DNA from 2 places in the Bradyrhizobium sp. SZCCHNPS1003 genome. Region 2 is predicted to be linked to the other one. Evidence: predicted binding sites of a transcription regulator. Region 2 holds the regulator's gene; the other holds the start of a gene.
What was found. The regulator HrcA, encoded in region 2, represses chaperone genes, less so after heat shock. The targets are predictions, from matches to a motif close to GTTAGCACTCNCNNNNNGNGAGTGCTAAC.
Positions count from the first base shown of each region.

Region 1: groES (co-chaperone GroES) is a predicted target of HrcA. The motif match lies at 2,099-2,127, and genes of this name have one in related genera.

Region 1 covers NZ_JAUHIU010000002.1:488,410-492,618, forward strand. The annotation lists gene groL (chaperonin GroEL) at 12-1,652, opposite strand; gene groES (co-chaperone GroES) at 1,741-2,055, opposite strand; gene QX126_RS05945 (usg protein) at 2,435-2,719, shown strand; gene QX126_RS05950 (cupin domain-containing protein) at 2,907-3,485, shown strand; gene QX126_RS05955 (acyltransferase family protein) at 3,707-4,209, shown strand, end outside.
Region 2 covers NZ_JAUHIU010000019.1:85,786-89,994, forward strand. The annotation lists gene QX126_RS27260 (hypothetical protein) at 1-372, shown strand, start outside; gene grpE (nucleotide exchange factor GrpE) at 537-1,157, opposite strand; gene hrcA (heat-inducible transcriptional repressor HrcA) at 1,290-2,378, opposite strand; gene rph (ribonuclease PH) at 2,563-3,276, shown strand; gene rdgB (RdgB/HAM1 family non-canonical purine NTP pyrophosphatase) at 3,273-3,917, shown strand; gene hemW (radical SAM family heme chaperone HemW) at 3,904-4,209, shown strand, end outside.

The sequences.
Region 1 (4,209 bases), on a different contig from region 2:
GAGGCTGGACCTTAGAAGTCCATGCCGCCCATGCCGCCGCCCGGAGGCATCGCGGGGCCGCCGGCGTTCTTCTTCGGCAGCTCGGCGACCATGGCTTCGGTCGTGATCAGCAGCGCAGCCACGGAGGCGGCGTTCTGGATCGCGGCGCGAACCACCTTGGTCGGGTCGATGATGCCCTTGGAGACCAAGTTGCCGTACTCGCCGGTCTGGCTGTCGAAGCCGTAGGCGTACTGGTCCTTCTCCAGGATCTTGCCGACGATGACCGAGCCGTCCTCGCCCGCGTTGATCGCGATCTGGCGGGCCGGGGCGGAGAGCGCCTTGCGGACGATCTCGATGCCGGTCTTCTGGTCGTCGTTCTTGGTGCGCAGGCCCTTGAGCTGCTCGGAAGCACGCAGCAGGGCGACGCCGCCGCCCGGCAGGATGCCTTCCTCGACAGCCGCGCGGGTCGCATGCATCGCGTCATCCACGCGATCCTTGCGCTCCTTGACCTCGACCTCGGTCGCACCGCCGACGCGGATCACCGCGACGCCGCCCGCGAGCTTGGCCAGACGCTCCTGCAGCTTCTCACGGTCGTAGTCCGAGGTGGTCTCCTCGATCTGCGCCTTGATCTGCTGAACGCGCGCCTCGATGTCGGCCTTCTTGCCGGCGCCGTTGACGATCGTGGTGTTCTCCTTGTCGATCATCACCTTCTTGGCGCGGCCGAGCATCGAGAGGTTGACGTTCTCGAGCTTGATGCCGAGATCTTCCGAGATCGCCTGGCCGCCGGTCAGGATCGCGATGTCCTGCAGCATGGCCTTGCGGCGATCGCCGAAGCCCGGAGCCTTGACGGCGGCGACCTTCAGGCCGCCACGCAGGCGGTTGACGACCAGGGTGGCGAGCGCCTCGCCCTCGACGTCCTCGGCGACGATGACCAGCGGCTTGCCGGTCTGCACCACGGCCTCGAGCAGCGGCAGCAGCTCGTTCAGCGAGGAGAGCTTCTTCTCGTTGATCAGGATGTAGGCGTCATCCATCTCGACGCGCATCTTGTCGGCGTTGGTGACGAAGTAGGGCGAGATGTAGCCGCGGTCGAACTGCATGCCCTCGACCACGTCGAGCTCGGTCTCCAGCGACTTGGCTTCCTCGACGGTGATGACACCCTCGTTGCCGACCTTCTTCATGGCGTCGGCGAGGAACTTGCCGATCTCGGCGTCGCCGTTGGCGGAGATGGTGCCGACCTGGGCGATCTCGTCGTTCGACGTGACCTTCTTGGAGTTCTTGACGAGGTCTGCAACGACCGCCTCGACCGCGAGGTCGATGCCGCGCTTCAGATCCATCGGGTTCATGCCGGCGGCAACCGCCTTGGCGCCTTCGCGCACGATGGCCTGGGCCAGCACGGTCGCGGTGGTGGTGCCGTCGCCGGCCGCGTCAGCGGACTTGGAGGCGACTTCGCGCACCATCTGTGCGCCCATGTTCTCGAACTTGTCGTCGAGCTCGATCTCCTTGGCGACGGTGACGCCGTCCTTGGTGATGCGGGGAGCGCCGAACGACTTGTCGAGGACGACGTTGCGGCCCTTCGGGCCGAGCGTGACCTTGACGGCATTGGCGAGGATGTCCACGCCGCGCAGCATGCGATCGCGGGCGTCGACGCCGAACTTAACGTCTTTTGCTGACATATTGGGTTTCCCTGAGTTGAATTGGTCGTCTCACCCTGGGCAGGGCGCCCGCAGGCGCTCCTCAGGGTGAGCGTTGAGCGGGTTGGGCTTAGGCGGCCTTCTTCTTCGACGCGGTGTCGGTGAGCACGCCCATGATGTCGCTCTCCTTCATGATCAGCAGCTCCTGGCCGTCGATCTTGACCTCGGTGCCCGACCACTTGCCGAACAGCACGCGATCACCGACCTGGACGTCGAGCGGGACCAGCTTGCCGCTCTCGTCGCGGGCGCCCGGGCCCACCGCGATCACTTCGCCCTGCGAGGGCTTCTCCTTGGCCGAGTCGGGGATGATGATGCCGCCAGCGGTCTTCTCTTCGGCGTCGATGCGCTTGACCACGACGCGGTCGTGAAGCGGACGGAAAGCCATACAGTCCTCCTAAGCTATTGAGGCGATTGTCAGTTTCTGGAATTTTGGCAGTCGGTGCCGGCGAGTGCCAGCACGTGGGCTGGATTTAGGGGAGAGCATTCAGCCGGACAAGGGCTTGTAGCAGAAAAATTAGCAGTCAACTGCGGGCTCTGCCAAAGCGTTCCGATAGCGTTAACGGGAGCGGAACGAACCATGAAACCCCGTATTAGCACCTGGGCTAAGTGGCTGCTAATGCAGCATTTTTCAACATGTCGTTAAACATTTAAGCTTGAGATGGGTTGAGGACATGCGTCACATTTCTTGGCAGTGAGCGCATCTTTGCCGGGTGGCTCCATCCCGGTTGGCCACACGGACATGCGCTCCAGAAACGGAGGTTGGCATGGTGTCGAAGGTTGAGGTTTCCGAGGACTTTCGGAAACAGGTGCTGGGTTACGGGCTGACGACGGCGCAGATCCTGTATCGGATGCCGGATCACCGCTCGCTGCTGCAGACCTATGTCTGGCAGAACTACGACCTGTTTCCGAAATTCCCCGCGCTGCAGGACTTCCTGGCGTTCTGGCAGGAGAAGATCGAGGGCCCCTTGTACTCGGTCACGGTGGCGCATTCCAAGCTGATCAAGCCGGCCGAGCTGCGCGCCGTCGACGGCATCTTCCGGCTGCATTGAGGCTGACGCGTAGCCCGGATGAGCGAAGCGATATCCGGGTTCAACGCGGACGCGCGTGAGTCCCCGGATGTCGTTTCGCTCATCCGGGTTAAGCGCTGCCTCGGCCCTGTTGAGGTCGTCGATCGGTCGACCCGCAAAGCGGCAGGTTGTGCTATCCTCGCGTGCGAGGACACGCAGGGAGAGCGCCATGGCCAAGAAGAGCCGCACCGCCAAATCAGCATCACGCGCCGCCGCGAAAGCCGCGCCGCGAAAAACCGCAAAGACAAAGCCGACGGCGAAGACCGCCTTCGCGGCGCCGGCCAAGCCGGGAAGGGTGGCGAAACCCTCGACGCGCAAGGCGCTCGCGAGCAAGGGGCGACCAGCGCCGGCGCCGCGCCGGCGCAAACAGAAGGTCGCCATCAGCCATCACCGCGAGGAGGACTTCAAGGCCGACGGACTGCGCGCCTATGCTGTTTACCGCGACCTCGGCATCGCCGACGCGACGCACGGGCTGGCGCGCGCGCATGTCATCCGCATGCTGCCGCCGTGCAATCCGCAGGAAGTCTCCAAGCTGCACACCCATGCGGTCGACTTCCAGATGGTCTATGTGCTCAAGGGCTGGGTGAAGAGCTACCTCGAAGGCGTCGGCGAGACGCTGATGCAGGAGGGCAGTTGCTGGACCCAGCCGCCGAAGATCCGGCACATGATCCTCGACTATTCCGACGACGTCGAGCTGCTGGAAGTGATCCTGCCGGCCGACTTCAAAACCGTCGAACTGTCGACGTAAAGCCGACAGAAACGGATGGAAACATTCGCGTGCGATGGACGGCGGTCGCATCGCGCGTGTGTGTTGACATCCGGTCTCGCGTCACTGGGACGGATGGGCCGGCGACGAATCCGTAAGAGGTGTTCGCCGCGGGCTTGCGTAAAGGCGTACCTGTCCCGTTGCCGCGCTTCGTCGTCCAGTTCGCTCCCACGATCCCGCGCGCGCCCCGCACGCGCGCATCGATGCAGCCCCGCATCGCCAACGCGGGCGCCGGTTCGGCTTCAGGTGCCGCCCATCGCGAGGACATCGACTGGCTGCGCGCCATCGCGGTGCTCTCCGTTGTCGCATTCCATTTCGAGGCGCCGGCGATCTTCGGCGGCTTCGTCGGCGTCGACATCTTCTTCGTCATCTCCGGCTACCTGATCACCGGCATCATTGCCGCGGAGATGGCGGCGGGCCGCTTTTCGTTCGCGCAATTCTACGAGCGGCGGGTGCGGCGGCTGCTGCCGGCGCTCTACGCCATGGTGGCGTTCGCGGCGATCCCGGCGTCGCAGGACATGCTGGGCTCCGAGCGCGCCGAGTTCTTCCGTTCCGCGGCCGCCGTCGTCACCTTCACCTCGAACATCTTCTTCTGGCAGCAGTCCGGCTATTTCGACCACGCCGCGGTCGAGAAGCCGCTGCTGCACACCTGGTCGCTCGCCGTCGAGGAGCAGTTCTATCTGGTACTCCCCGTCGTGGTCTGGGC
Region 2 (4,209 bases):
ATCCTGGCCGACGGCGAAGAGGACAAGGGCTTCGAAGCCGCGCCCTTCGTGGTGATCGGGCTCGTGGCCGGGGTGGCCCCGGAGGCGGGCGACCGCGCGCGTGTCGCCCAGCAGGCGGCCACCACCATTCCGGGCGTCCGCGAAGCGCGCATCACGATGTCCGAGCCGATCCGCATCGACGGCCAGCCGGCCTACGAGACCCGGCTCGAAGCCACCAGCGGCAAGGACAATACGCCGGTGACCGTGGTGCAATGGCTGCGCTTCGGCGGGCCGAATACACTGCGGATCATCGGCAGCGCGCCGCGCGATCAGTGGTCGGTAGCCTTCCCGCGCTTCCGCGCCGTCCGCGACGGCATCCAGCCGAGAGGCTGAGCCCAACTCGGTATCCGGACGCCGCGGTCTCATCGGCCGCGGTCCATTTGCCGCGACACGAACTACAAACTCGCGCCGACAAACAAGAAGCCACGGGCATCACCGCCCGTGGCTTCTTCGTTGGACTGACAGGACGGCAGGAGAAGACCTGCCTATGCTCGCCGTCACGCGGCGCTGTTCGACTGATCGTTGCTCGGCGCGGGCGCCGCCTTCGCGCCACCCTTGGACACGCCGACCAGCGCGGGACGCAGGATGCGCTCGCCGATCATGAAGCCGGCCTGCACGACCTGCACCACGGTGCCCGACGGCACCGACGAATCCGGGACCTCGTACATCGCCTGCTGGAAGTTGGGGTCGAACTTCTGTCCCGTCGGATCGAACTTCTTGACGCCGTTCTTCTCCAGCGTGTTGAGCAGCGAGCGCTCGGTGAGCTCGACGCCCTCGATCAACGATTTGAGGCCTGCATCGGCATTGGCGCGTGTCTCGGCCGGCACGGCATCGAGCGCGCGCTGCAGATTGTCGGCGATGTCGAGCACGTCGCGCGCGAAACCGGTAATGCCGTACATGCGTGCATCGGCGACTTCACGGGCCGTCCGCTTGCGCAGGTTCTCCATCTCCGCCAGCGTGCGCAGCATCTTGTCGCGCGCGTCGGCCGCCTCCTTGGCAAGGGCCTCGGCCGAGCCGGTCTCAGGGTCGTCGGGCATGATGTAGGGCTTGGAGACGACGGGGTCGCTGGCCTGCGCCGGGTTTTCCGGATCATTCTTATGCAGGTCGGGATCGGTCATGGACAGACTCGCAAGTTCGGCTGACGGGTTTTGGGGGTATGGGGCGGGATATCGTGCTTTGAGCGTCGAAAATCAAGCGCAGCCTGACCATCGCGCCCGGAGGCGCTGTCCGCGGGTTAATCATGTCACGCGTCAGCCACCCAGCAGCCGGCTGACCAGACGCGCGGCATAATCGACCGTCGGGATCACCCGGGCATAGTTGAGCCGGGTCGGACCGATGACGCCAAGCACGCCGACGATGCGACCCGTGGCGTCGGAATAGGGCGATACGATCGTCGACGAGCCCGACAGCGAGAACAGCTTGTTCTCCGAGCCGATGAAGATGCGGACACCTTCCGCGTTCTCTGCCCGTCCAAGCAGATCGACGACGCCGCGCTTGGTCTCGAGATCGTCGAACAGCCGCCGCACGCGCTCGAGATCTTCGAGCGCATGCAGGTCCTCGAGCAGGTTGGCGTGGCCGCGCACGATGAGCTGCCGCTCGTCGCTGTCCCCTCCGGACCAGCTCGCGACACCGGCGGCGATCACCTTCTGCGTCAGCAGGTCGAGCTCGGCGCGATCATGCGCCAGCGCCGTCTCGAGCTCGAGCCGTGCTTCCGCCAGCGTCCGGCCTCTGATGCGGGCATTGAGGAAATTCGACGCCTCGGTCAGCGCCGAGGACGGCACGCCCGGCGGCAGAACCAGAACCCGGTTCTCGACCTGCCCGTCCTCGCCCACCAGCACGACCAGCGCACGCTCGGGCTCGAGCCGCACGAACTCGATGTGCTTCAGCCGGGTGTTGGATTTTGCGGTCAGCACCACGGCAGCGGCACGGGTCAGACCCGACAGCCGGGTCAGCGCCTCGTCCAGAGCGGCCTCGACCGATTGCGCCCGCCCGACCGCGGCGAGCTGGCTCTGGATCGATTGCTGCTCAGCCTCGGTCATGTCGCCGACCTGCATCAGGGCGTCCACGAAGAAACGCAGGCCGGCCTCGGTCGGCAGCCGGCCGGCCGAGGTGTGCGGCGCGTAGATCAGGCCGAGCTGCTCGAGATCGGCCATGACGTTGCGCACCGAGGCCGGCGACAGCGGAACCGCGATCAGCCGCGAAATGTTGCGCGAGCCGACCGGCTCGCCGGTCGCCAGATAGCTTTCGACGATCTGCCGGAAGATCTCGCGCGAGCGCTCGTTGAGCTGCGCCAGACCGGCCGGCGGTGTCATCAGGTTGATCGGATCGTGGTGGGCCACCAGATGCTCTCCTCGCAGCTGCCTATAATGTGTCCATGCGGCGGCTCGGTGGCAAGCCGGTCGTCGCGTGCTCTCGGGCGCGACGAGGCCATGATAATCCCTTGATAAGCCCTTGCCGCTGCCGGTCGCGGCTCCTACAAGGCCGGTCAAAGTCGGTCTTTCGCGCGCTTTCACGGAGAGAATCATGCGGCCGAGCCGCCGTGCACCGGATGAACTGCGGGCCGTGAGCCTGGAACGCGGCGTCGTCAAATACGCCGAGGGCTCCTGCCTGGTGAAGTTCGGCGACACCCATGTGCTGGTCACCGCCACGCTGGAGGACCGGCTGCCGCCCTGGCTCAAGGGCCAGGGGCGCGGCTGGATCACGGCTGAATACGGCATGCTGCCGCGCGCCACGCTGGAACGGACCCGGCGCGAGGCCTCCGCCGGCAAGCAGACCGGTCGCACCGTCGAGATCCAGCGTCTGATCGGTCGCTCGCTGCGCACCGCGATCGACCTGGAAGCGCTCGGCGAGCGCCAGATCACGGTCGATTGCGACGTGCTGCAGGCCGACGGCGGCACGCGCACGGCGTCGATCACCGGCGCCTGGGTGGCGCTGGCTGACTGCATCAAGTGGATGAAGTCGCGCAACATGATCAAGACCGAGGTGCTGCGCGCCAACGTCGCCGCGATCTCCTGCGGCATCTACAACGGCACGCCGGTGCTGGATCTCGACTACGCCGAGGATTCCGAGGCGGAGACCGACGCCAATTTCGTCATGACCGGCGACGGCCGCATCATCGAGGTGCAGGGCACGGCGGAGAAGACGCCGTTCACCGAGGCCGAGCTCCTGGCGCTGATGGCACTGGCCCGCAAGGGCGTGGCGCGACTGGTCGACCTGCAGAAGATGGCGGTCGCGTGAGTAGCGGTCATCGCAAGCTCACGGGGCGCCTCGTCATCGCGACCCACAATCCCGGCAAGCTTGCCGAGATGCGCGAGCTGCTCGCCCCCCATGGCGTCGAGGCGGTGTCGGCCGGCGATCTCGGCCTGGACGAGCCGGACGAGACCGGCGAGACCTTCCAGGCCAACGCCCGCATCAAGGCGGTCGCCGCGGCCAAGGCCGCGCAGCTTCCTGCCTTTGCCGACGATTCCGGTATCGTGGTTCATGCGCTCGATGGGGCGCCGGGGATCTATTCGGCGCGCTGGGCCGGACCGGACAAGGATTTCACCAGCGCGATGGCGCGGATCGAGCGCCTGCTGCAGGAGCGGGGCGCGATGAGTGCCGACAAGCGCACCGCGCATTTCGTCTCGGCGCTGTGCGTGGCGTGGCCGGACGGTCATGTCGAGGAGGTCGAGGCGCGGGTCGACGGCACCCTGGTCTGGCCGCCGCGCGGCACGGCGGGCTTCGGCTACGACCCGATGTTCCTGCCCGAGGGCCACGACCGGACCTTCGGCGAGATGACCAGCATCGAGAAGCATGGCCTGCCGCCGCTCGGGCTCGGCCTGTCGCACCGGGCGCGCGCCTTCGTGAAGCTCGCGGAGATCTGCCTTGACCAGCGCTGACAGCGAAGCGTTCGGCGTCTATGTGCACTGGCCGTTCTGCCTGTCGAAATGTCCGTATTGCGACTTCAACAGCCATGTCCGGCATGCCGCCATCGATCAGGACCGCTTCGCCCGCGCCTTTGCGCAGGAGATCGCGACCACGGCCGCCCGCATCGGGCCGCGCACCGTCACGTCGATTTTTCTCGGCGGCGGCACGCCGTCGCTGATGCAGCCGCAGACGGTCGGCGCCATTCTCGACGCGATCGGCAAGCACTGGCACGTCGCTGGCGATGTCGAGGTGTCGCTCGAAGCC